2 regions of the Rhodococcus sp. LMD genome follow, and region 2 is predicted to be linked to the other one. Evidence: predicted binding sites of a transcription regulator. Region 2 holds the regulator's gene; the other holds the start of a gene.
What was found. The regulator LexA, encoded in region 2, represses DNA repair genes until DNA is damaged. The targets are predictions, from matches to a motif close to CGAACANNTGTTCG.
Positions count from the first base shown of each region.

Region 1: the regulator LexA is predicted to act here: its motif matches at 1,691-1,704, upstream of ACWPQI_RS22550 (CoA transferase subunit A).

Region 1 is NZ_CM148557.1:4,930,202-4,933,605, reverse strand. Features, by position in the region: gene ACWPQI_RS22565 (lyase family protein) at 1-290, opposite strand, end outside; gene pcaG (protocatechuate 3,4-dioxygenase subunit alpha) at 304-900, opposite strand; gene pcaH (protocatechuate 3,4-dioxygenase subunit beta) at 893-1,612, opposite strand; gene ACWPQI_RS22550 (CoA transferase subunit A) at 1,782-2,528, shown strand; gene ACWPQI_RS22545 (CoA transferase subunit B) at 2,525-3,178, shown strand; gene ACWPQI_RS22540 (carboxymuconolactone decarboxylase family protein) at 3,228-3,404, opposite strand, start outside.
Region 2 is NZ_CM148557.1:2,256,097-2,259,500, forward strand. Features, by position in the region: gene ACWPQI_RS10580 (acyl-CoA dehydrogenase family protein) at 1-1,067, shown strand, start outside; gene lexA (transcriptional repressor LexA) at 1,139-1,852, opposite strand; gene ACWPQI_RS10590 (LysM peptidoglycan-binding domain-containing protein) at 2,130-2,753, shown strand; gene nrdR (transcriptional regulator NrdR) at 2,946-3,404, shown strand, end outside.

The sequences.
Region 1 (3,404 bases), 2.7 Mb from region 2:
CGCAGGATCTTCACCAGCGGGATCACCGGATTGCCCCCGGCCGCCGAGAGCCGGCCCAGTTCGGCCGGGTCCAGGTCGCGGCCGAGGTCGTCGGCCGCGGCGGCGACGGCGACGACATCGGCGGGGGTCGCCCGACCGTGCTTCTCGGCGGCGCGGGTGATCGCCACCTCCACCTCGAGCAGGGCGGTGATCCACGCGCGGTCGGACAGCAGCGGCGCGAGGTCGGCGGCGCCGAACACGGGGTCGAAGAGGGCACCGCGGGTGGGGTCGGACTGCGCCGGCACGGTCAAGACACGCTCCCGTCTAGATCGCGAAGAACGGCGTCTCCACACCGTTCGGATCGAGGTCCTGAACGTACACGGTCCAGACGTACCCGTCGTCGGACTTCTCGGCGATCAGCTTGCGCCGCTGCGTTTCCGGCAGCGCGGCGAGCACCGGGTCGGTCGCGTGCGCGGCGAGATCCTCCGGGAAGTACAGGCGGGTGCAGAGACGATCGAGCATGCCGCGGGCGAAGATCCCGACGTTCAGGTGCGGCGCCTCGTCGGCGTCCGTGTCGGACTCGTGGGCGCCGGGCTTGATCGTGTAGACGGTGGCGGTGCCGGTCTCGTCGGCGGCGCTGCGGGCGAAGCCGCGGAAACCGTCGGTGCCGAACCGGCCGTCGGCGTCGGCCTGCCAGGTCTCGACCATCGCGTCGGCGATCGGCGTACGGTCACCGTCGATCACGGTGATCCGCACGGTGATCCGGCCGGGCGTGTCGGCGGGGACGACGTTCTCACCGTCGGCGCCCCAGTCGAGGCCGATCTTCCAGTACGGGCCGACGGTCTGCGACGGCGTGGGGCCGAAGGTGGCCGTGCTCTGGTCGCCGGGGGTGACGGGGTAACGAGGAGCGAACTCACTCATCGTCGTCCTCCTCGTTCTCGAAGGGGGTGGCCTCGCGGCCGCGCAGGACGATGTCGAAACGGAATCCGAGGGCCCAGTTGTCGACGGTGGCGTCGTAGTCGAAGACGCTGACCATGCGGTGCCGTGCCTCGGCGGGCACCGAGTTGTAGATCGGGTCCTGGAAGAACATCGGGTCGTCGGGGAAGTACATCTGGGTGACGAGCCGCTGGGTGAACGCCGTGCCGAACAGCGAGAAGTGGATGTGGGCGGGGCGCCACGCGTTGTGGTGGTTGCGCCACGGGTAGGCGCCGGGCTTGATCGTGGTGAACCGGTAGTTGCCCTGGGCGTCGGTGACGCACCGGCCGACGCCGTCGAAGTGCGGGTCGAGCGGGGCGGGCCAGTTGTCGTTCACGTGCCGGTACCGGCCGGCGGCGTTGGCCTGCCACACCTCGAGCAGCGTGTGCGGGACGGGCTTGCCGTCGCTGTCGAGCACCCGGCCGTGCACGATGATGCGCTGCCCGGCGGCCTCGCCGCCGTGGGCGAGGGTCAGGTCGGCGTCGCCCTCCTGCACGCGGTCCTCGCCGAAGACGGGTCCGGTGAGTTCGCCGAGGCGCTGCGGGATCAGCGTCAGCGGCTGGGCCGGGCGGCGCAGCGCGGTGGTCCGGTAGTCGGGGAAGTCCAGCGGCGGGTGTGCGCCGTCGGGGCGCGCAAAGCGGGGCGGCAGATGAAGCATGAGACCTCGGTGTTCGGCGCGTGTTCGCGATATGGACGGAGGGACGCTATGCGTACAAGGCTAGTGGGTCACCCGGCACGAATCAATATTCGAAACTGAAACAGTATCGAAATGGTTCGCATGACGGACGAGGGTTCACATTACGTACGACTGGCGCTATCGTAAGGGCATGGACAAAGTCGTTGCCACCGCCGCCGAGGCCGTAGCCGACATCCCGAACGGCGTCACCATCGCCGTGGGCGGATTCGGCCTGGTCGGCGTCCCGGAAATCCTCATCAACGCGCTGCTCGACCAGGGCGCCACCGACCTCGAGACGGTCAGCAACAACTGCGGCACCGACGGCTTCGGCCTCGGCGTACTGCTGGAGAAGGGGCGCATCCGACGCACCATCTCCTCCTACGTCGGCTCCAACAAGGAGTTCGCCCGCCAGTACCTCTCCGGCGAGCTCGAGGTGGAACTGACCCCGCAGGGCACCCTCGCCGAGCGGCTGCGCGCCGGCGGCGCGGGCATCCCCGCGTTCTTCACCCCGGCCGGCGTCGGCACCCAGGTCGAGGAGGGCGGGCTTCCGCTGCGCTACGACGGCAACGGCGGCATCGCGGTCGCGTCGCCCCCGAAGGAGGTCCGCGAGTTCGACGGCGAGACCTACGTCATGGAGCGCGGAATCGTCGCCGACTACGCCCTGGTGCACGCCTGGAAGGGCGACCGGCACGGCAACCTCGTCTATCGCGCGAGCGCCCGCAACTTCAACCCGCCCGCCGCCACGTCGGGCCGCATCACCATCGCGCAGGTCGAGCACCTCGTCGAACCGGGCGAGCTCGACCCCAACGAGATCCACACCCCCGGCATCCACGTCCAGCGCGTCGTGCCCGTCGGACCTGTCACTGTCGGCATCGAGAATCGGACGGTTCGTTCATGACCCAGACCGCCACCACCGTGAAGAAGCTGACCCGCGAGCAGATGGCCGCGCGTGTGGCCCGGGAACTCTCGGACGGGCAGTACGTCAACCTCGGCATCGGCATGCCGACCCTGGTGCCCAACTACCTCGATCCGGGCGTCGAGGTCATCCTGCACTCGGAGAACGGCGTGCTCGGCGTCGGCCCGTACCCGACCGAGGACGAACTCGATCCCGAACTGATCAACGCCGGTAAGGAAACCATCACCACCATTGCGGGTGCGTCGTTCTTCGATTCGGCGCAGTCGTTCGGGATGATCCGCGGCGGCCAGATCGACGTCGCCGTCCTGGGCGCGATGCAGGTCTCCGCGAAGGGCGACATCGCCAACTGGATGATCCCCGGCGCGATGGTCAAGGGCATGGGCGGCGCGATGGACCTCGTCCACGGTGCCAAGCGCGTCATCGTGATGATGGAACACGTCACGAAGAAGGGTGAACCGAAGATCTTCGACGAGTGCACCCTGCCGCTGACCGGCAAGCGCTGCGTCCAGCGGATCATCACCGACATGGCCGTCATCGACGTCACCGACGAGGGCCTGAAGCTCGTCGAGACCGCGCCCGGCGTGAGCGTCGACGACGTCGTCGCCGCGACGGCCGCGACCCTTCTCGTCTGATCTCACCGTCTCCGAAAGGCTCACGGGCCGAACACTTACGGGCCGAATGTCACACCGCGTCGATCTGACCGACCGAATGTGACATTCGGCCCGTCGGCGTCGGAGCCGGTGCGGGGTGCCACGCGAACGAAGCGAGCGGCGGGTCCAGTTCGGCACCGGTGAGGCGGTTGGCGAGCGTCGAGAGGGTGAAGGTGCCGACGCCGAGGACGACGTCGAGTGCATGGCG
Region 2 (3,404 bases):
CTCCCTTCCACGAGCAGTGGGAGCAGGACAAGATCGTCGACCGCGAGGTCTGGAAGAAGGCCGGCGCGCAGGGTTTCCTGGGCATGGCCGTGCCCGAGGAGTACGGCGGCGGCGGTGTCGAGGACTTCCGCTACAACACGATCGTCACCGAGGAAACCACCCGCGGAGGGTTCAGCGGCATCGGTTTCATGCTGCACAACGACGTCGTGGCCCCATACCTGCTGAAGCTGGCGAACGAGGAGCAGAAGCAGCGCTGGCTGCCGGGATTCTGTTCCGGCGAGATCATCACTGCGATCGCGATGACCGAGCCCGGTACGGGCAGCGACCTGCAGGGCATCAAGACCCGCGCGGTGCGCGACGGCGACGAGTGGATCCTCAACGGTTCCAAGACCTTCATCACCAACGGCATCAACGCGGACCTGGTGATCGTCGTCGCCTGCACCGACCCGGAGAAGGGCGCGCAGGGCTTCTCGCTCCTCGTCGTCGAGCGCGGGATGGCGGGCTTCGAGCGGGGCCGCAACCTCGACAAGATCGGCCTCGCGGCGCAGGACACCGCCGAACTGCACTTCACCGACGTGCGGGTGCCTGCCGCCAACCTCCTCGGTGAGGAGGGCATGGGCTTCATCTACCTGATGCAGAACCTGCCGCAGGAACGTCTGTCGATCGCGGTGGTGGCGGCGGCGGCGATGGAAGCCGTGCTCGAGGACACGATGCAGTACTGCCGGGACCGCAAGGCATTCGGCAAGTCGATCGGCAGCTTCCAGAACACCCGTTTCGAGCTGGCCGAGCTGGCCACCGAGACCACCCTTGCACGCGTGTTCGTGGACAAGTGCATCGAGCAGCTCAATGCCGGCACCCTGAGCGTGCAGGAGGCGGCGATGGCCAAGTTCTGGACCACCGACAAGCAGGTCGAGCTGATCGATCGGTGCCTGCAGCTGCACGGCGGATACGGCTACATGCGTGAATACCCGGTCGCGAAGGCGTATCTCGACGCCCGCGTGCAGAAGATCTACGGCGGGACGAACGAAATCATGAAGGACATCATCGGCCGCGGCCTGAATCTCTGACCCCACCGGGACATGCACGGCGGCGCCGCGAATCGCGGCGCCGCCGTGCGCGTTCTGCGGAAGGGGCGAGGTCAGATCTTGCGGATCACGGTCACGACCTTGCCGAGAATTACCGCGTCGTTGCCCGGGATCGGTTCGAACATCGGGTTGTGCGGCATCAGCCACACGTCGTTGTGTACGCGCTTGAACGTCTTCACGGTCGCTTCACCGTCGAGCATCGCGGCGACGATGTCCCCGTTGTCCGCGACGTTCTGCTGGCGCACCACGACCCAGTCGCCGTCGCAGATGGCCGCGTCGACCATCGACTCGCCGACCACCTTGAGCAGGAACAGCGAACCCTGACCCACCAGTTCTCTCGGGAGCGGGAACACGTCCTCGACGGACTCCTCCGCCAGGATCGGCCCGCCCGCGGCGATCCTGCCCAGCACGGGGACCATGGCAGCCGCCGTGGCCGACTCGGCGGCGACATCGACCCCGTCCACCGGCTGCGCCTGCGGCGCCGGCGGCTGCGAATCCTCGAGCCCGCGCACGTCCACCGCGCGGGGACGGTTCGGATCGCGCCGGAGGAAACCCTTGCGCTCGAGGGTGCGCAACTGGTGCGCCACCGACGAGGTGGAGTTGAGGCCCACTGCGTCGCCGATCTCGCGGATGCTCGGAGGGTAGCCGCGCTGGGTGACCGATTCGCGGATCACCTCGAGGACGCGGCGCTGGCGTTCCGTGAGGCCGACGGCCGGATCCGCGGTGGTCGTCCGGCTCCGCCCCGCCGGGGGATGGCCGTCCGTCATGTCGTGACCTCCGTGCGTCGTGTGTCGGATGTGCTGGATGTGATGGATCGAATCTAGCTCTCCGCGGCCCGGTTATCAAACATCTGTTCGACGTTTTCCGCCCGTTGTGCTGACTTTGTCGGAGCGACGTGGTACACATCGAACATACGTTCCTTCGAACAGGTGATCGAACGGCCGTCGATCGAGCGATGACCGAAGTTCCGCTGCGGGTCCTGCTCCCGCGGACGAGCGACACGTCGCGGGCACCGTCCCGCGGGCGAGTGACACGGAGGCCTCGATGAGGACATCAGCAGTGCGCCGAACCGAACGGAACCACCGGCAGTTCGACGACACCGGGCCGCACGACACCGGGCCGCACGACACCGGGCCGCACGACACCGGGCCGCACGACACCGGGCAGCACGACACCGGGCCGCAGGACACCGGGCCGCAGGACACCGGGCCGCAGGACACCGAGGACCGGGTACGCCGGGCAGGGACGACGCATCTCGTGCGGCGCCCCCACGAGGCGCCCGCCCGCCGGCTTCCCGTCCGTCCGGACGGGGGGATCGTGGACTACCGGCGCGCTCCGGTCCGGGTCTCACGCGTCCCGCACCGGCCGGCCGAGGTCGCACACACCCGCCCGGGCACGATACTGGCGACGGCGCTGCTGACCGCGCTCGTGACTGCGGGACTGCTCGGCATCGCGCACCTGCGCACCAGTCAGGTCGCGGCCGGCGCCGCACGCACCGACGTCACCGTCGTGCAGGCGGGCGAATCGCTCGGCGACGTCGCGGCCCGGGTGGCTCCGGGTCTGTCCCGGTCCGAGGCGATCGAGCGGATCCTCGACCTCAATGCCATGCCGGACGGTCGCCTCCGCACCGGCCAGACCCTGCTCGTTCCGGCCTCCGCGCCGCGGTGAACAGGCATGGGCGGGCAGGCACCGGGTTCGGCCGACGACCCGGGTATGCAGGTATTGTCGACTCTTGTCAGTGACACCACCTCGTGTGGTCGCGCCGAGAGCGATTCGCCTGCCGGTGGGTCCGGTCTCGGGAGGACGGCATCGGTTCGACGCCGACGTCGCGGCCAGCACGGCTACGACGAAGGAATCGACATGTACTGCCCGTATTGCCGGCACCCCGATTCCCGCGTCGTCGATTCCCGTGAAGCCGACGAGGGGGCCGCGATCCGGCGCCGGAGGGCATGCCCCCAGTGCGGAAGACGGTTCACCACGGTCGAGACGGCGGTGCTGTCGGTCGTCAAACGCAGCGGCGTCACCGAACCGTTCAGCCGGGAGAAGGTGGTGCGCGGCGTAGCTCGCGCCTGTCAGGGACGCGACGTCGACAACGATGCCCTCAACCTCCTCGCCCAGCAGGTCGAGGACGCGGTGCGGGCCAAGGGGTCCCCGGAGATTCCGAGCAACGAGGTCGGTCTGGCCATCCTCGGACCCCTGCGCGACCTGGACGAGGTGGCGTACCTGCGGTTCGCGTCCGTCTACCGGTCCTTCAGCTCCGCAGAGGATTTCGAACGCGAGATCAAGGAGCTGCGCGAGCACCAGCACCGGCGCGAGACC